One region of the Sporosarcina saromensis genome, then DNA from elsewhere that is predicted to be linked to it. Evidence: a T-box and tRNA genes for the amino acid it is inferred to sense, from the RefSeq annotation. Region 1 holds a T-box; the other holds one or more tRNA genes.
What was found. A T-box is a leader RNA that pairs with one kind of tRNA and senses whether it is charged. The one in region 1 lies ahead of ACVHUV_RS15405 (valine--tRNA ligase), so its partner is inferred to be a tRNA-Val.
Positions count from the first base shown of each region.

Region 2: it encodes a tRNA-Val, which carries the amino acid that the T-box ahead of ACVHUV_RS15405 (valine--tRNA ligase) is inferred to sense. The anticodon was not compared.

Region 1 is NZ_CM142738.1:2,992,046-3,003,171, forward strand. It holds gene ACVHUV_RS15380 (sensor domain-containing diguanylate cyclase) at 1-1,363, opposite strand, end outside; gene ACVHUV_RS15385 (bifunctional folylpolyglutamate synthase/dihydrofolate synthase) at 1,408-2,625, opposite strand; gene ACVHUV_RS15390 (ATP-grasp domain-containing protein) at 2,688-3,554, shown strand; gene ACVHUV_RS15395 (ATP-grasp domain-containing protein) at 3,551-4,342, shown strand; gene ACVHUV_RS15400 (hypothetical protein) at 4,372-4,629, shown strand; gene ACVHUV_RS15405 (valine--tRNA ligase) at 4,820-7,465, opposite strand; T-box leader at 7,536-7,755, opposite strand; gene ACVHUV_RS18880 (YszA family small membrane protein) at 7,823-8,014, shown strand; gene ACVHUV_RS15410 (hypothetical protein) at 7,982-8,392, opposite strand; gene ACVHUV_RS15415 (hypothetical protein) at 8,404-8,619, opposite strand; gene hemL (glutamate-1-semialdehyde 2,1-aminomutase) at 8,868-10,160, opposite strand; gene hemB (porphobilinogen synthase) at 10,161-11,126, opposite strand, start outside.
Region 2 is NZ_CM142738.1:1,552,520-1,561,749, reverse strand. It holds gene ACVHUV_RS07750 (GNAT family N-acetyltransferase) at 1-484, opposite strand, end outside; gene ACVHUV_RS07745 (disulfide oxidoreductase) at 611-1,036, shown strand; gene ACVHUV_RS07740 (thioredoxin family protein) at 1,038-1,517, shown strand; gene ACVHUV_RS07735 (RluA family pseudouridine synthase) at 1,525-2,361, shown strand; gene ACVHUV_RS07730 (aldo/keto reductase) at 2,413-3,243, opposite strand; gene trmL (tRNA (uridine(34)/cytosine(34)/5-carboxymethylaminomethyluridine(34)-2'-O)-methyltransferase TrmL) at 3,564-4,037, opposite strand; gene queG (tRNA epoxyqueuosine(34) reductase QueG) at 4,039-5,178, opposite strand; gene ACVHUV_RS07715 (B3/B4 domain-containing protein) at 5,234-5,938, shown strand; tRNA gene ACVHUV_RS07710 (tRNA-Leu) at 6,073-6,153, opposite strand; tRNA gene ACVHUV_RS07705 (tRNA-Cys) at 6,183-6,256, opposite strand; tRNA gene ACVHUV_RS07700 (tRNA-Gly) at 6,267-6,341, opposite strand; tRNA gene ACVHUV_RS07695 (tRNA-Gln) at 6,346-6,417, opposite strand; tRNA gene ACVHUV_RS07690 (tRNA-His) at 6,427-6,502, opposite strand; tRNA gene ACVHUV_RS07685 (tRNA-His) at 6,542-6,617, opposite strand; tRNA gene ACVHUV_RS07680 (tRNA-Trp) at 6,641-6,714, opposite strand; tRNA gene ACVHUV_RS07675 (tRNA-Tyr) at 6,721-6,805, opposite strand; tRNA gene ACVHUV_RS07670 (tRNA-Thr) at 6,816-6,891, opposite strand; tRNA gene ACVHUV_RS07665 (tRNA-Phe) at 6,907-6,982, opposite strand; tRNA gene ACVHUV_RS07660 (tRNA-Asp) at 6,988-7,063, opposite strand; tRNA gene ACVHUV_RS07655 (tRNA-Met) at 7,067-7,141, opposite strand; tRNA gene ACVHUV_RS07650 (tRNA-Val) at 7,251-7,326, opposite strand; tRNA gene ACVHUV_RS07645 (tRNA-Glu) at 7,442-7,516, opposite strand; tRNA gene ACVHUV_RS07640 (tRNA-Ser) at 7,537-7,628, opposite strand; tRNA gene ACVHUV_RS07635 (tRNA-Asn) at 7,632-7,706, opposite strand; rRNA gene rrf (5S ribosomal RNA) at 7,762-7,877, opposite strand; rRNA gene ACVHUV_RS07625 (23S ribosomal RNA) at 8,142-9,230, opposite strand, start outside.

The DNA.
Region 1 (11,126 bases):
GACAAAGTATATCATTCCCACATTGATGGCCGTATGTATCGTTGACCCCTTTGAACCGATCAATATCCAACATGACAAGTGACAATTGGTCGAGTTCCCCCGTATGGATACGCTGCATTTCTATACGCAATTGTTCTTCCAAGTAGCGATAGTTATAAAGATTTGTTAAAGCACACCGCTCACTTTTTACTTTTGCCTCTTGTACATAACCCGATTTTTCATGCGCTACAATATAATACGATCCTAATAACTCTAATACTTTTAGTTGGTAATCTTTAAATGCATTTCGACGATTAGAACCTAGTGATAACACGCCTATCGTTAGACCGTTATGTGATAGCGGAATACATAGCATACTCTCTAATTCCATCGGTACAAATTCGGTGCCGAAATTTTGCCATTCCTTTCTTTTGGAATAAATGACCGGCTCATTCGTTTCAAGCACTTTCCCGACCACACCCTCACCTACTGGAATCGAACCATAATGCAACTCGACAAATCGATCTTTTGCAAATGCAATCTCCAATTCCAACCATCCTTCATAATACTTAAAAAACAACACACTATCCGCATTGAACAACTTGCACGTTTGTTGAACGAATTGCTCTGTTACACGTTTTCTATCCGTTAACAACGATAGTTCTGTACCGATACTTCCGGCATTCTCAAGTAACCCGTTCACTTTTTCCGATTGACTATACATCCGTATCATACCAATTGTACAAAAAAACGGTAAACCCATTAATAAAAATGTGCCAATCCCGACAATTTGCAACATGAAGTACAAGGATAGAGCTAAAGGTAAGATAAGCACGGTTGTAGCATATTCATCACCAATCTCTTTAGCGGAGAAAGGCAATTTCATTTTTCGCAACCTCATATACAGTTGGATAAACCCTAAGTTTGTTGTTGTGTATGTCAAACGATAAACAATTACACTCAGCAACATTGGCCAAAATTCAAGCGAACCGATTTGTCCACCCACAAGATGAAAAGCAGCCGCACTAGCAAGCGATAACATGAACATCATTGTTGAGTTTACAAAGAAACGTTGAATCGTTTGCTGTTGATTTTTTGAAGAAATAAGTGCGCCAAGTATGGATAGTTGCATAACAATAACTTCGATTACAAGTCCATATAATAAAAACGAAGGGAGCGTAATCCACATTAACAATGTAACCGTATTGCCGTTTTTCTTAATCGGAAACAGAACAGTCAACAAACCAAACAAGACAAACAACGTGACATACAATGGTGAAACCGTTTTAGGCATTTGTGTCGCCAAAAGAAATGTGATTCCAGGTGGCACGATTAGCAACCACACGATGAAATGAAAAAGTGTAACCTTCGTCTCCTTAGACAACTACCAAACACCCCTCACCTTTAAGAATCATTCTACGAAGTAAATTAGTATTTATAGTCCAAAAGACTTGTAAGAAAATAGAGAGAACCTACTACTATCTTCTTTCTTGAACCTTCCCTTACTAGTATTATAGTATTATCGTTGGCGTTTGTCACCTTTTTTCTATTATATTGACAATTCTCCAATAATTCCTCTACACTTGCAGCTTGTGGATGCTGGAATGTAACAAACGTAAAGCTTGCTGCGACCGGTATAAGTTCATCCAACGTTGCTTTTACATCTTTCGTTTTTAGCATCCCCACAACAAAATCCACTTTTTCACCTGGAAATTGACGTTCGATTGTTTCGGTCAATCTTTTTGCAGCGGCTGGATTATGGGCCCCATCAACAAACACACCCGGTTTGATTTCTTGAAAACGAAAAGGTAGAGATGTTTCTGCAATGCCTTTTGCGACTTGTTTTTCATGCAATGAGATACCCGCTTTCCCTAATGCTTCAATTGCAAGTGAAGCATTAATTGCTTGATGCGGACCTTTCATCTCTCTTTTTGGAATAAAGACCTGTAGACACCCATGGAAGTGCTTGTCTTCATCCATATAGAAATCTTCTCCGTATACAACAACTTCACTCTTCGTTTCTAAAGCTTTCAATCGGATGATTTGCTCAGCCTCTACAGGCACTTCTCCTACTACAACAGGAATGCCTTCTTTAATAATGCCTGCCTTCTGTGTAGTAATTGCTTCAATCGTTGTGCCTAAAAAAGCTTCATGATCTTTCGCAATTGACGTAATGACCGACACAAGTGGAGTAACGACATTCGTACTGTCAAGCAGGCCTCCCATCCCACATTCCAGGAGAATATAATCAGGTCGTAACCGTTCAAATGTAACGAATGCAGCTACAGTCAACAACTCAAAGTCTGTCAGCATACCGCTAATACCCGCTCTTCTAATCTTCTCAAAGGTACTGTCCATCTCTTCTGTTGCAATTGGACGACCTGCAATACGAATTTGATCATGTACATCCTGTATCGCGGGTGATGAAAACACGCCTGTCGTATAGCCATGCTCATTTAAAATTGACTCCATGAACGCGACAGTAGACCCCTTTCCGTTCGTGCCTGCGACGTGAATGAACTGTAAATCTCTTTGAGGATTCTCTACTTTCTGTAACGCTGCTTGAATGCTTGCTAAGCCGGGTTTAATTTCATTTGCACTTTGTATGTTAAATCGTTCTTTATACTCATTAAGTTTAGGAATCAATTGTCTCGCTCCTTATGATAGAATCAGCTTAGGTAAAGTATAGCATGTGCGGAGGAATTGATATGAAAAGTTGTTGGATTATTTATAATGGTAGTTTGACGAGCGATAAATTTCGCGATCAAGCGGAACTGATGAAAGAAGCTGCTGAGCGCGCAGGTGTGCAAGCATTTATAAAAAAGAACTATGAAGTCCTAATGAATCTGCATGAAGAGTTGGCCTCCCCCCCTCATTTTGTTGTTTTTTTAGATAAGGATATTTTATTAGCAACCTACTTAAAAAATGCTGGAATTGCGGTGTTTAATGACCCTGTCGTCATTGAAACATGTGACAATAAAGCGAAACAATACATTCAATTGGCAACGCATAACATCCCAATGCCTGAAACAATTATTGCCCCAAAAGTGTATCCGAATTTTACAATTGAAGGTTCAGGTTATTACGAAAAAGTCCTTAAAACATTAGGCTTACCGTTAATCATTAAGGAAGGTCACGGTTCTTTCGGGATGAAAGTGTATTTAATTGAAACAGAAAAAGATTTCTTTGAAAAAGTGGATGCATTGCGTGGCGTCGATTATGTGTTTCAGCAATTCATCGCAACGAGTAGAGGAAGAGATATCCGTGTCAATATTGTTGGTGGCGAAGTTGTTGCGGCTATGCATCGTTCATCTCAAACAGATTTTCGTGCAAACATTACAAACGGCGGGGTCGCAACAGTCATCGAATTGACAAAGGAACAACAGACAATAGCAATTCGGGCAGCAGAAGCAGTCGGTGCTGAATTTGCAGGCGTAGATTTATTGTTTGGAGAGAATGAACAGCCACTCGTTTGTGAAGTGAATGCAGCTGCTCATATTCGCAACATCTACACCGTTACAGGCATTAACGTCGCGGACCGGATGATTGCCTACATCCTTAGGAAGCTTTCATGAAAGGGTATCTCTACTACTCTTCCATTGAAGCAAAACGCAATTACGCCTTCATTGAAGATTTACAACAACACGCCAAGTCTGCAGGAATTTCATTACGACTAATCGTGGATGATGAACGACCATGTGAAGGAGCAGATTTCGTTCTTTTCCGCGATCGCACACCTGCTTTAGCCTACAAATGGGAGTCAATCGGCCATCGGGTTATTAATCGCTCGCAAGTGAATGAAATTGCGAATGACAAGTTAAAGACATATGAATTCGTTTCGTTGCTTGGCATACGTAGTGTACCGACAAAAAAATTACGGACAATTGACGAAATCGATTCGTACCCGGTTGTCCTAAAATCGGTCGATGGCTATGGGGGAAATAACGTTTACCTTTGTCACTCGCGACAAGAAGCATTAGATGTCTCAACACAAAACCCTCAGTTACAATTCATTTATCAACCATTCATTGAAACGAATGCGCAAGACGTACGTGTTTTCATGCTTGGTGATGAAGTGCTTGGTGCGGTAAAACGTACAGGTGTGCAATCTTTTAAATCAAATTTTACGTTAGGCGGAACTGTAGAAAAATATTGTTTGTCGTACGATCAAGTGACAGAAGTACAACAGATTGCTCGTGCATTAAAAAGCGATTATATTGGAATCGATTTTTTGCTACGTCCCGATGGCAGTTGGCTCTTAAATGAAATTGAAGACCCCGTCGGCGCACGTTCTCTGTATGTAACGCATGATTTTTCAGTTGCTGAGAAATTAATAGCATACATCGTGAATACGTTGAAGTAATTGATGATTATTTAGAAAAGGATGATACAATGAGCCCCATGGTTACTGTGTTTGTAACACTTCTCATAGGCGTACCACTTTTCGTTTTTGCAACGATCTTTTTCGTCCGGACAATGAAAAAGTCCAACTCGCCAGTAGGCGCAATGTTGTTTGGACTGCATCTTTCAATCGTCGGTGGCATTCTCTTGTTAGACCCTAGAATTGAGCATATTGTTTTGCCCTATGGACTCCTCTTTTTTGGCGTAATTCTTTCATTCCTTGCATTTCGGAAATTGGACAGTGTGTAATACTAGTTCGTCTTATCTATCGCATGAAGCTAACGGGAAATTAGTTTCATGCGATTTTTGATTTGCAAATTTGTTCGGCGCCAGACAAACGGATGCATGCAGTCCAAGCCAATAAACTTAGAACTCACTCTCTCGCGATAAAAAAAATCGAAGTTGAGCAAATGCACTCAACTTCGATTTCTCATTCCATTTAAATCTCTTGCAGTTCCTCGATACGGCGTTCGACGGCTGCTTTCTTTTCTAGATAATCTTTCTCTTTCGCACGTTCTTCTTCAACGACAGCTTCAGGGGCTTTTGAAACGAACCGTTCATTCGATAACTTGCCTTGAACACGTTTCACTTCGCCTTCCCACTTCGCAAGTTCCTTCTTCAAACGTTCGATTTCTTCATCGATATTGAGAAGACCTTCGAGAGGAAGGAATAGTTCAGCGCCAGTGATAACAGCTGACATTGATTTGCCTGGTGCCGAGATGCCGACGCCAATTTCAAGTGTTTCTGGATTACAGAAGCGCTCGATGTAATTACGGTTCGCTTCCAAAACAGCTACTGCTGCTTCGTCTTTCGCCGCAATATAAAGTGGAACTTTCTTGCTCATCGGTGTATTCACTTCAGCACGGATGTTACGGACCGCATGAATGAGATCGACGAGTAACTTCATATTTGACGCTTTCGCAGTGTCCGTCAACGCTGGATCAGCTACCGGCCATGCCGCAACTGTGATGGACTCGCCTTCATGAGGCAAGTTTTGCCAAATCTCTTCTGTAATGAACGGCATAAGTGGGTGTAGCAAACGCATTGTGTTGTCTAAAACATATGCGAGTACCGAACGAGTCGTTTTCTTCGCCGCTTCGTCTTCACCGTATAATGGCAATTTCGCCATTTCAATGTACCAGTCACAGAAATCATCCCAGATGAAGTTGTACAATGCACGGCCCACTTCCCCAAATTCATAACGCTCTGCAAGTTTTGTTACTTGTTCGATCGTTTCATTGAGACGTGTAAGAATCCAAGCATCCGCAACGGATTTTTCACCTGTCAAATCGATTTCGTCATAGGTCATGCCATCCATATTCATTAACGCAAAACGGGATGCGTTCCAAATTTTATTGGCGAAGTTCCAAATTGCTTCAACCTTCTCTGTTGAATAACGTAGATCTTGACCTGGAGAAGAGCCTGTTGCCAGGAAGTAGCGCAAAGCATCTGCACCGTATTGATCAATCACATCCATCGGATCGACACCATTACCAAGTGATTTAGACATTTTGCGACCATCTTCAGCTCGCACTAAACCGTGTATTAACACATCTTTAAACGGACGTTCATTCGTAAACTCCAGTCCTTGGAAGATCATTCTAGAAACCCAGAAGAAGATAATATCATATCCTGTTACAAGGGCAGCGTTCGGATAATAACGTTGGAATTCTTCGTTGTTTACATCCGGCCAACCCATCGTTGAAAACGGCCACAACGCAGAGGAGAACCAAGTATCAAGTACGTCTTCCTCCTGATGCCAATTTTCGATGTCAGCTGGTGCGTCATGCCCTACATATACTTCACCTGTCTCTTTATGATACCAAGCAGGAATTCGATGGCCCCACCACAATTGACGCGAGATACACCAATCGTGGATATTTTCCATCCAATTCAAATACGTCTTTTCAAAACGCTCTGGAACAAAGTTGACTTTCCCTTCGCTCTGTTGGAGTTTAATCGCTTCTTCTGCAAGAGGCGCCATGCGTACAAACCATTGTGTCGACAAGTACGGTTCGACGACTGCCCCACTTCTTTCCGAGTGTCCAACAGAATGCATATGGTCTTCGATTTTAAATAACACACCCATCTCTTGCAAGTCCTTAACGATTGCTTTTCGGCACTCAAAACGGTCCATTCCGTTATATTTGCCAGCAAGCTCATTCATAGAGCCGTCTTCATTCATGACAAGTACACGAGGAAGGTCATGACGGTTTCCAATTTCAAAGTCGTTCGGGTCGTGAGCAGGTGTGATTTTTACAGCGCCACTTCCAAATTCCATATCGACATAATCATCCGCAACGATTGGAATCTCTCTTCCGACAATCGGCAATTTCACCATTTTGCCAATTAAATGCTTATACCTTTCGTCCTCTGGGTGTACTGCGACTGCCGTGTCCCCTAACATCGTTTCAGGACGTGTCGTAGCAATTTCAATACTACCTGTTCCATCAGCGAGTGGGTAGCGCATATGATAGAATGCACCCTGCACGTCTTTGTGAATCACTTCGATATCGGATAGTGCCGTCTTCGTCGCTGGATCCCAGTTAATAATGTATTCGCCACGGTAAATATAATCTTTCTCATACAGCTTTACGAACACTTCTCGTACAGCTTTAGAAAGACCTTCATCTAACGTGAAACGCTCTCTTGAGTAGTCAAGTGCAAGGCCTAATTTTGCCCATTGTGCCCGGATATGCCCTGCATATTCTTCTTTCCATTTCCATGTCTCTTCAAGGAATTTTTCACGTCCCAAATCATAACGTGTTATTCCATCGGCACGGAGTTTCTCTTCCACTTTCGCTTGTGTAGCAATGCCCGCATGGTCCATACCCGGTAACCATAACGCGTCATAGCCTTGCATACGCTTCATACGGATCAAAATATCTTGAAGCGTCGTATCCCAAGCATGCCCTAAATGTAGTTTACCCGTTACGTTCGGTGGTGGAATGACAATTGTGTACGGCTCTTTTCCGCTCTTTGGTTGTGCTTCAAAATAACTGCCTTGAAGCCACCATTCATAGCGACCTGCTTCAATTGATTGCGGTTCATATTTTGTTGGCATCGAAATGTTTTCTGTTGACATGTAAACTCCTCCTTGTGACTTGTCTGATACGCTTCTGCATAAAAACGGCAACAAAAAAACTCCACTCGTCGAAAAGGACGAAGGAGTTATCCGTGGTACCACCTTTATTCGTGCAAATAGCGATCATTTGCACCTCAATAACAAGTAACGGCTTCAAACCGGCTCCCGCTACGTAATTTCACGGGAACTGCTCCTGGGTGACTTTCTTCAACCCATTCATAGGCCCTCTCAGCGACCAGACCCTCTCTGAAATGAATGATGTTGCGTACTATCCCAATCAACGCATCATTATCTAGTTACGCTTATTGTAGCTGACTGGAGGAGCTTGCGTCAAGTACAATTAGAAAGGATGAAATGATGAGACGAGGTTACAACCCGTATTTACTACCGCCATGGTTACGAAAAACAAGATTTTATTGCAAAGGGATCATTATCCCAATTGCCATTTTTCAATTGATCCGCCTTTTAATCGTACCGACGACAGGTGATTTTTTATTATTATGCATACTCGCAGGATTAGCTTTCCTGCTGTACAAAGACATCATTTGAACGAAAAGTGGTTGACGTCCATTCATCAGGCAATGTGGCGATGTATGACAGTACGTCATCTTTTGTCGTTAGCGAACTGCTGTCATACACTGCCACTTCCCGACTCGCTTGGTGCTTTTGGTCAAAGGCTTCTGTTTGAGTTGCTTCTGCTGAATGCTGCCCTGTCGCCTTGTCCTCCACCGCCTCTTCTTCAATTTCCGCTTCAGCGACTGCATCATCGTACGAGCATGTAACACACCAAGAAACTTTAAATGCACCGTTTTCATCGGTTGCAGTTTGGACATCCGTCGCCTCCACCTTTAAAGGCTGCGTCACTTCAGGTGGTAAATCCACGTATAATGGCACAGCATACTCAAAATACCCTGATTGTCCGTCCAATTCCACATCATCTACATAGACGGTTTCTTCCGGTAAGACGTCCTGTCGTTGACCTTCAGCAAAATCGACATTTGCAGCAATATGATAGATCCTGTCAATCGTACAGCATCGTCCGTTCGATTTTCAGTAAATCCTGCTTTCACTTTGACTGTCCCATTTTCTGAAGGGACGCCAACTTCAGATGGGAAATAAAATACTTCTTCCATATTCCATTGTAATGTTTTCATTCTCCGATTCCCTCCCCAGTATCGTTCCTTTGCCATTATATGCGAAGAAAATGAAAGTAGAAGTTGCGCGGAAAAGAATGGTGAGTTCAACACTGAATGGAACACGCATGGAATCACGAGATTCACCAGGTTGTTTTTTATCAACACAAAAACCGTGTGAAACCAAGTTTTCATGTCTTGGATTCTCACACGGTTTTGTTTAGTATCAGGTCTCAATCGCAACACTCAAATGTGTGCCCTAGCTTATCTTACTTCGCTAATTGTGCAAACACTTTATGGAAAGCTTGAACCGTCTTTTCAATATGCTCTTCTGTATGTGCAGTGGACAAGAACATGCCTTCAAATTGGGATGGTGGTAGGAATATGCCTTCTTCCGCCATCAAACGGAAGTATTCTGCGAACAGTTCCAAGTCCGATGTTCTTGCCTGGTCATAATTGTAAACTTTTTCGTTCGTGAAAAAGAAGCCAATCATAGACCCAGCACGGTTAACAGTATGCGGAATATTGCATTTCGTCGCTGCTTCACGGAAGCCCGCTTCCAATTGATCGCCAAGCTTTTTAAAATGATCGTAGGAGGCAGGCGTCAATTTTTTCAATGTCGCGATACCAGCAGTCATAGCGAGTGGATTTCCTGAAAGTGTTCCTGCTTGATAAACCGTTCCTGCTGGCGCGATGTTTTCCATAATTTCGCGTTTACCACCATATGCGCCGACTGGTAGGCCTCCACCGATAACTTTACCAAGGCAAGTAAGGTCTGGTGTTACGCCAAAATATCCTTGTGCGCAATTGTAATCTACACGGAAGCCAGTCATTACTTCATCAAAAATGAGTAGCGTGCCATTTGCTTCTGTCATTTCACGCAATGCTTCAAGGAAACCAGGTTCTGGTGGAACGACACCCATGTTCCCTGCAACCGGTTCGACAATAACACCCGCAAGGTCATCGCCAAATTGTTCAAACACTTGCTTGACACCGTCTAAGTCGTTGTATGCGACCGTAATTGTATTGTTTGCTACTCCTTCAGGCACCCCTGGACTATCTGGAAGACCGAGTGTTGCAACACCGGAACCCGCTTTAATAAGCAATGAATCGCCGTGCCCATGGTAGCATCCTTCAAACTTCAAGATTTTGTTTCTTCCTGTGTACCCTCTAGCAAGCCGTAATGCACTCATCGTCGCTTCTGTTCCCGATGAAACCATACGAACAACTTCGATGGATGGAACTCGATCGATAACGATTTGTGCCAATTCATTTTCCAATAGCGTCGGTGCACCGAAGCTCGTACCCGTTTCAGCAACCTTTTTAATAGCCTCAACGACATCCTCATCGGTATGACCTAAAATAAGCGGACCCCATGATAACACATAATCGATATATTCATTCCCATCGATATCGGTAATGATTGGTCCTTTTCCGCTTTCCATGAAAATCGGGTCCATATTGACCGATTTAAATGCACGAACTGGAGAATTCACCCCTCCAGGCATAAGCTGAACCGCTTCAGCAAAAGCTTGTTTGGATTGTTCATAGTTTCTACCCATTCAGTTTCCCTCCAACCAACGCGCTGCGTCTTTAGCATGGTATGTCATAATGAGATCTGCACCTGCACGTTTCATACTCGTCAACGTTTCCAGCACAATTTCTTTTTCGTTAATCCAACCGTTTTGTGCAGCTGCTTTCACCATGGAGTATTCTCCACTGACGTTATAAGCGACTACAGGCAACAACACATTGTTTTTCACATCACGCATAATATCCAAGTACGATAATGCAGGTTTGACGATTAAGAAATCTGCACCTTCTACAACATCTGATTCCGCTTCTCGAAGCGCTTCCATACGATTTGCCGGATCCATTTGATACGTTTTCCGGTCACCAAATTGCGGAGCAGAGTCAGCCGCATCACGGAAAGGACCGTAGTATGCAGAAGCATACTTTACTGCATAGGACATAATTGGAATATGTTCAAAGCCTGCAGCGTCCAATCCTTGTCGGATCGCAATGACAAATCCGTCCATCATATTGGATGGTGCAATAATATCGGCACCCGCTTCAGCCTGACTAATTGCCGTCTTTACTAATAAGTCTAACGATGGGTCATTCAATACTTTGTCGCCATGGACAACACCACAATGACCATGATCGGTATATTCACATAAGCAAGTATCTGCAATGACGATAAGATCAGGATACGCTTCTTTAATGAGACGTGTTGCCTGTTGCACAATTCCTTCAGCGGCGTAGGCACCTGTTCCAACTGCATCCTTCTCTGCCGGGATACCGAAAAGAATGACGGAAGGAATGCCTAATGCATGCACTTCTTTCATTTCCTCTAGTAGTCGGTCAAGTGATAATTGATAAATACCGGGCATTGAATTGATTTCGTTTTTAACATTTTCCCCTTCAATTACAAATAAAGGGTAAATGAAGTCTTCTTTACGTAAGTGTGTCTCTCTTACCATCGAACGTAATGTAGAAGAATTACGAAGACGTCGATTGCGTCGAAA
Region 2 (9,230 bases), 1.4 Mb from region 1:
CCCTTGCCGTCATTTCATGCGCAAACCGATGATAGTTCGGAATACGCCCACCAATAATAATAGATTTCAAGTTCAAACGTTGAGCTAATTCTTTCCGGGCATCGTACAAGCGTTGTCCGACTTTCATTCTCCGATAATCCGGATGCACCATCACTTCGATGCCGTACAAATTATACCCCTCAGGATTGTGATTCGTAATATAGCCTTCCGCAGAAATATCATCCCACGTATGGCGGTCATCGTATTCGTCAAAATTGACGATTAGGCTTGAACAAGACCCGATAATCTCCCCATCCAGTTCCGCCACAAATTGTCCCTCTGGAAAGATCGCCAGATGACTAAGTAATTGACTTTCCTCCCACGGCTCCATGCCGGGAAAACAGACTTTTTGCATCGCCAGGATTTTGGCAATATCTGACCGTTCCAATTGACGGACGACCATACTCATCTCAAACGGGGAGACATCATTAAATTCTTCACTCACATTTTTCACCTCTTCTTTTATAGTTACCCACCAACCTAGCCTTCGAATCCTGTCGTACCGATTATTTTACATGTTTCATTCGACACTTTATAATCAAAGGTAGTCTGTAGAACAGGAGTTGACACGATGGATAAACGGTTGGAAAACGGTCTAATTTTTATTTTTACAATAGCCCTCATCGCTACGCTCGGCTCCTTGTACTTTTCGGAAGTTCGTGGTTTTACGCCGTGTACGTTTTGTTGGTATCAGCGGATCCTGATGTACCCACTTGTCCTGATTTCTGCAATCGGGTTGTTTGAGAAAAATGCCAAGATCGCGTTGACGACCGCAGTATTCGCTCTCGTCGGTGGATCGATTTCTCTCTATCATTACAGCTTACAGAAACTGAGCTTTCTACAAGCTAATGCACCTGCATGTGGAGATGTACCTTGTACAGGCCAATACGTCAACTACTTGGGTTTTATCACCATCCCGTTCATGGCACTCGTGGCATTCGTACTGATTTTTATCACAAGCCTATTTTTAATGAAATGGCAAAAGGAGTCTAAGTAAATTGAAAAAACTACTAATCATCGGTGGAATTATTGTCGTGATCTTCGGTCTGATCATCTTTTTGAACAACCAATCGAATGAAACAAAGCTGAAAGACAATCCATACGGCAAAGAAGACTTGGAGCAATCGACAATTGGCTTACTCGGTAATGAAAATTATAGCAACATTGTTCTACCAGACGAATTATATGAAAAAGTCACTTCCGGTGAGTCTGTCACTGCATATTTCTTCTCACCTGAGTGCCCGTATTGTATGGAGATGACACCTATTCTGATGCCGATTGCAGAAAAAAATGACATTCACGTTTATCAATACAATATGCTAGAGTTCAAAAATGAAGCGCAGCCATATGGCATTACATCTTGGCCAGCGTTGATTCATTACAAAGACGGAAAAGAAGTTGCCCGCTCAGTCGGTCTCCCTAAAAATCCAGAACAAGACATCCAAGCGTTCTTTGACGCCTACGATGAAGAAAAATGAGGAAAACATGTTAAACATCCAATTCACAATCCAGCAGGACCAGACGACAATTGAAGACTTGCTACGCAATCAATGGCAAGCAGGTAAAAAGACCGTACACCAGCTACGGATGGACAAAGCTGTGACGGATCTTTCCGGGGAACCTTTGGACTGGCGTCTCCCGCTTGAAGCTGGTACGAAGCTCGTCATCCGTTTCAGTGATGCACAATCGACATATACGAAAGAGAAAATAGACACTGTTAAAATTCTCTTTGAAGACGAGCATCTACTTGCAGCCTATAAGCCAGCAGGCATCGCCGTCCATCCTGACAAAGCTGATACCGGTGGCACATTCATGAACGCAATCATGGACCACGTCAGTCAAAACGATGGATATTACGCAGAGCATATACACCGTTTGGACAAAGGAACAGCAGGTATCGTGCTTGTAGCCAAACACCCAATTGCCAAGGCTCTATTCGATCGAATGATTGAAGAGCGTAAAATTACACGGATGTATGAAGCAGAGGTCGAAGGTCGTTTGAATCGCGTCAAAGGCACGCTTCAGTATCCAATCGGACGCGATCGCCATCACCCAACTCGACGCAGAGTCTCTCCAAATGGCCAAGATGCAATTACACGCTTCAAAGTGCTTGAACGTTTGGAGCAGTCGACAAAAGTGGAAGCAACGCTTGAGACCGGTCGTACGCATCAGATTCGCGTCCATTTTGCCCATATCAGCCATCCAGTTGTCGGGGATACATTGTACGGGGCGAGCGAAACACCTGACAGCCAATATCGTTTAACCGCTAAACAAGTTTCCTTTGTACACCCCTTCACAAGCGAGTCCATAACAATAGAATAGTGAAAAAGGACAACATCTTACCGCTCGGGATGTTGTCCTTTTCTTTAACATCTATTCATTATCATACGAATCTGGATTCGTGCCCGTCCGTTCATCTCGATTAAGCGCGTCAATCTTCATCATATCCGCTTTCGTCAATTGAAAATCACCAACGTCAATGTTCAAGCGGATTCTCTCAGGCGTAACAGACTTCGGAATGACGACCAATCCATGTTGCAAATGCCAACGGATAATGACTTGTGCCGGTGTTTTTCCGTACGACAAGCCTATTTGGGTAAGCACAGGATCATCGAGAAGCTGTCCTCTTGCCAATGGAGACCAAGACGTCACAGTAATGTCGTGATCGTTACAAAAACGACGTAACGGTTCTTGTGTAAGCTTCGGGTGCAACTCAATTTGATTGACCATCGGTTTCACATTCGCCACTTCAAACACACGCTTTAAATGATGAATATGATGATTGGAAACTCCTGTTGCACGGATAAGCTTTTCTTCATATAAGCGTTCAATCGCACGGTACGTATCTACGTACTTATCAGCGACCGGCCAATGCGTCAAATAGAGATCCAAGTAGTCTACGCCTATTCTCTTAAGCGATTGTTCAAAAGCACGTAAAGTCTCGTCATATCCTTGCTCCGCATTCCAAACTTTTGAGGTAATGAACAACTCTTCTCGAGGGATGCCTGATAGACGAATCGCTTCACCAGTTTCCACTTCGTTCTCATAAATGGAAGCAGTATCAATTGCCCGATAGCCATATTGCAAAGCTGTCTGAATCGCTTTAACTGTTTCTTCAGCATTTGTCATCTTATAGACACCAAGACCGAGTTGCGGCATGGCGATCCCATTATTCAACACAATGTTGCCGGCAAAATAGCTCATTGCATGTCACACTCCTTCGCCACTAATTTCCTTAATTGTAACGATAAAAAAACGATATTGCGAACAATCGATTTGATTGTTAAGGAGATTGTCACAATTTCATATCGCGGTCATTTCTTTTCCAGTTACTTTAGGGTATACTATACAAAGGACTAATGATTTTTTTACAGGAGGTACATTTCATGAACCTAATTCTAATCATGGCCGTATGCTTCGCGTTCCTATCTGCAATCTTTACAGGTGGGTACGAAGACAAGCCTGGTAAAGTAAAGAAATAAGTACTAAAAAACGGGACGCCTTACATAAGGCTGTCCCGTTTTTTATTGTAAATCCAAAAATGATTGTTGTCGTAACGCCTCATAAATAAGGATGGCAGCTGTATTTGATAAGTTCAACGAACGAATATGTTCATTCATCGGTATCCGGAGGCATGTCTCTTTATTTTGCTCAATGATTTCCGGAGGCAACCCAGTCGTTTCTTTCCCGAAAACGAAGAAAATATCTTTTGTTGGAGAGGTAAAGTCAAAGTTCGAATACGTCTTTTCACCAAACTTTGTAATGAAGTAAAACTCCCCTTCCGGAAAAGCATCAAATAGTTGTTGGATGCCTGCATGATACGTAATCTCAACATGCTCCCAGTAATCAAGCCCTGCCCGTTTCAACATTTTATCGTCGGTTGAGAAGCCAAGCGGCTCAATTAAATGAAGCTTCGTTCCTGTTCCTGCACATGTTCGTGCAATATTTCCTGTATTCGCTGGTATGAGCGGTTCAAATAGCGCGACATGTATCGCCATTTCAGCACTTCCTTTGTTCAGATTCAAGTACATTATTCAACTCTATACGTACACCAGTATCCTCTTCGGTTTGCAATGCTTGTTGGACTGCCTCAATCGCTTCTGCAGTAGCAATCTCCCCTAACGCCCAAGCAGTCGTTCCTCGAATAAGAGGGCGAGGATCACTTACAAGAAGCTCCGCTAATAAAGGAACTGATGCTTCTTCCTTAAAATGGGCAAGCGCAAGGATTGCATTCCGTTGTATCGGATTTTTCCCTCGCCACGAACCAGACATATGACCGAAGGACTCTTTGAATTGACGATTCGTCAACTTTAACATCGGTGTTAATAGCGGCTTGGTCAACTGAGGTTCTGGCGTAAATGCTTCCTGATGCAAATTGTATTTCCCTTTATTTTTCGGACAAATCGTCTGGCACGTATCACAACCGTAAATACGGTTTCCAATTTTCGCACGGAACTCTTCGGGAATCGGCTTTTTAGATTGAGTCAAAAATGCAATGCAACGTTGTGCATTCAATTGCCCTCCTTGAATGAGTGCTCCCGTCGGACAGGCATCCAAGCAAAGCGTACAATCTTTGCATTCATCTTCCATTGGGGTATCCGGTGCAAATGGAATGTTCGTGATCATCTCACCTAAATAGACGTATGAACCGAATTCCGGTGTAATAATGGAGCAGTTTTTCGCAGACCAGCCAATTCCTGCTCGTTCCGCTACCGCACGGTCCACCAATTCACCCGTATCGACCATAGAACGCATCTTGGCGTCGGGTACTTGTGTAGCAATAAACGTTTCCAACAATTGTAGCTTCTCACGGAGCACTACATGATAATCCATCCCCCATGAAGCTCTACAAAAAATTCCACGACGCTCTCCTTTCTTTCCTTTCGGAGAAGCATCCATTTTTGATGGATAAGCTACTGCTATGGCGATGATACTCTCAGCCTGATCGAGCAATAACGTCGGTTCCGTCCGTTTTTCAACGTCACTTTCTTCAAAACCGGATTGATACCCCAATTCCTGTTGTCTTTTTAATCGGTTCTTCAATTCAAGAAAAGGGGCTGCCGTCGTAAAGCCAATTTTATCAATTCCGATTGCATGTGCATACTCTCTTATCGATTGTTGAAGCTGAGCGACCTTCACAACGTTTCGCCTCCTTTATGATATGATTGACAAAAAGATAACAAGGGTGATCGGCTTGAACATTCAAATAGACAAAGAACTCTTAACCATCCTACCACATGTAAAAATCGGCATTAACCATTATACCAAAATTACGGTATCAGAATCTCCTCAAATGTTAAAAGGTAGGCTCCAATTATTTCAAGAACAGCTTTATTTCGAGCTGGACACTAAACCATTAACTGAGTTTGCAAACATACAAGAATGTCGAGCGGTTTGGAAAGCTCTTGGCGCGGATCCAAACCGCTATCGTCCTTCAGTAGAATCCCTTTTTAGAAGAATAAAGAAACAAGAGTTTCTTCAATCAGTGCATACCGCTGTCGATTTAAATACATTCTTCTCTCTTCAATATGAAATACCGATCGGCATTTACGATTTGGCGAAAATTGTAGGTGATATTCAACTGACACAAGGTAATGAAGACGACAGCTATGATGGCTTAAACGGTCGTCCCAATTCATTAAATCGTCTTCTCTTACTGAAAGACGATTACAGTCCTTTTGGTAGTCCTTATGTGGACTCTGTCAGAACAGCAGTGACAGCAGAAACGACTGAAGCGATACAGATTTTCTTTATACGGCCATCTATGGACACAACAGAAGCCCTTCAACTTCTTCAAGCGAGCGGCAAGATGTTTACGAGCATGAGTGGCGGAGAAGCTGAGTCTTTTGTGCTGCATGCAGGTCAAACTTCTATTGCATTAGAGAATGATCAGGCTTAAGTTCATTATGAACTAAACTTAGATAGGCCCCTAGCATAAAACGCTTCCTCTTCATAAAGACAGAGAGAAGCGTTTTTCAGGATGGTTCCCCAATAAAAAAAGATACAACCTGGGTTGTATCTCGTAAGTGTGGATACCCGAGGCCGGACTTGAACCGGCACGCCTCGCGGCATCGCATTTTGAGTGCGACGTGTCTGCCATTCCACCACTCGGGCATATTCAGAATACACAGCGTTCATAAAACTGGAGGCGGCAACCGGAATCGAACCGGTGGTAAGGGTGTTGCAGACCCGTGCCTTACCGCTTGGCTATGCCGCCGTATGAAAAGTGGAGCGGAAGACGGGATTCGAACCCGCGACCCCGACCTTGGCAAGGTCGTATTCTACCACTGAACTACTTCCGCGAAACTGGGGTAGCTGGATTCGAACCAACGAATGACGGAGTCAAAGTCCGTTGCCTTACCGCTTGGCTATACCCCAAAAAGTAAATGGGGCGGACGAGGGGAATCGAACCCCCGAATGTCGGAACCACAATCCGATGCGTTAACCACTTCGCCACGACCGCCATAATAGAACTATATTCATTTTGGATAATTGCTGTGAATGGGGCGGACGAGGGGAATCGAACCCCCGAATGTCGGAACCACAATCCGATGCGTTAACCACTTCGCCACGACCGCCATCATATTGAATTAAACAGTAATGGCAGGGGCAGTAGGAATCGAACCCACACCAAAGGTTTTGGAGACCTCTATTCTACCGTTAAACTATGCCCCTGTATAATGGTGGTGGGGGACGGATTCGAACCGCCGAACCCGGAGGGAGCGGATTTACAGTCCGCCGCGTTTAGCCACTTCGCTACCCCACCAAGGGAAAAATGGTGCCGGCGATAGGAGTCGAACCCACGACCTACTGATTACAAGTCAGTTGCTCTACCAACTGAGCTACACCGGCATCACTATATAAAAATGGTGGCTCAGGACGGAATCGAACCGCCGACACAAGGATTTTCAGTCCTTTGCTCTACCGACTGAGCTACTGAGCCACATATGGCGGTCCCGACCGGGATCGAACCGGCGATCTCCTGCGTGACAGGCAGGCATGTTAACCGCTACACCACGGGACCATTTGGTTGCGGGGACAGGATTTGAACCTGTGACCTTCGGGTTATGAGCCCGACGAGCTACCACTGCTCCACCCCGCGATAATAATAGTTGTAGGAATTTTAAATCCTACGCTTTCAGTGTTTCATAAGATGTTGTTATAATTTCCTTTTAGGAAATTATACAAATCACATGTTGCGTTTAAGTTAATGGTGGAGGATGACGGGTTCGAACCGCCGACCCCCTGCTTGTAAGGCAGGTGCTCTCCCAGCTGAGCTAATCCTCCAAGTTTAAAGCGTGATAAGCTGCGCATCTCTTTGTCAGCTTCTTTCACTCACTCGGTCACTCGGTCACGTACTGTTGTACGTTCCTTCTTTTGCTTTGTAATGCTAAGTAGTAAATGGTGACCCCTACGGGATTCGAACCCGTGTTACCGCCGTGAAAGGGCGGTGTCTTAACCGCTTGACCAAGGGGCCATATAATAAGTAAAGTAAACTGGCGGAGAGCAAGGGATTTGAACCCTTGAGACAGCGTTAACCGTCTACACGATTTCCAATCGTGCTCCTTCGGCCACTCGGACAGCTCTCCAATTGGCTCCGCAGGTAGGACTCGAACCTACGACCGATCGGTTAACAGCCGATTGCTCTACCACTGAGCTACTGCGGAATAATCAGTAACAACTAATTTACGGTTGTTACATTCAGTCATCTTGTAAATGACTGCCCAGCGACGTCCTACTCTCACAGGGGGAAGCCCCCTACTACCATCGGCGCTGAAGAACTTAACTTCCGTGTTCGGTATGGGAACGGGTGTGACCTCTTCGCTATCGTCACTAGACTGTTTTTCACAGGACAAGATTTATTATATCAAATCTGGTCAATATTGCAAGCGTTTTTTTTAAAATAATTTATTTTTATTCGCTCAAAACCGGATAAAACCAACATTGTTGCTAAACACAAGTTCAACTATACTAAATTAACATTGTCCAGCTTCGACTCCCAGTCGCTCGAGGTCATAAGCCATCCTGCTCCCGTGGCTATGCCACTCCTTGCAGGCCGTCTTATGCTTGTCGCGCCTATGCGGTCGTCTCCGCTTTTCTTAAAGGATAAGTCCTCGATCGATTAGTATCCGTCAGCTGCACGTGTCGCCACGCTTCCACCCCGGACCTATCTACCTCATCATCTTTGAGGATCTTACTTACTTGCGTAATGGGAAATCTCATCTTGAGGGGGGCTTCATGCTTAGATGCTTTCAGCATTTATCCCGTCCATACATAGCTACCCAGCGATGCCTTTGGCAAGACAACTGGTACACCAGCGGTATGTCCATCCCGGTCCTCTCGTACTAAGGACAGCTCCTCTCAAATTTCCTACGCCCGCGACGGATAGGGACCGAACTGTCTCACGACGTTCTGAACCCAGCTCGCGTACCGCTTTAATGGGCGAACAGCCCAACCCTTGGGACCGACTACAGCCCCAGGATGCGATGAGCCGACATCGAGGTGCCAAACCTCCCCGTCGATGTGGACTCTTGGGGGAGATAAGCCTGTTATCCCCGGGGTAGCTTTTATCCGTTGAGCGATGGCCCTTCCATGCGGAACCACCGGATCACTAAGCCCGTCTTTCGACCCTGCTCGACTTGTAGGTCTCGCAGTCAAGCTCCCTTATGCCTTTGCACTCTACGAATGATGTCCAACCATTCTGAGGGAACCTTTGGGCGCCTCCGTTACACTTTAGGAGGCGACCGCCCCAGTCAAACTGCCCACCTGACACTGTCTCCTACCCGGATCACGGGTAAGGGTTAGAATTCCAATACAGCCAGGGTAGTATCCCACCATTGCCTCCTCCGAAGCTGGCGCTCCGGATTCCAAGGCTCCTACCTATCCTGTACAGGCTGCACCGGAATTCAATATCAGGCTACAGTAAAGCTCCACGGGGTCTTTCCGTCCTGTCGCGGGTAATGCGCATCTTCACGCATATTATAATTTCACCGAGTCTCTCGTTGAGACAGTGCCCAGATCGTTACGCCTTTCGTGCGGGTCGGAACTTACCCGACAAGGAATTTCGCTACCTTAGGACCGTTATAGTTACGGCCGCCGTTTACTGGGGCTTCAATTCAAAGCTTCGCTTGCGCTGACCTCTCCTCTTAACCTTCCAGCACCGGGCAGGCGTCAGCCCCTATACGTCACCT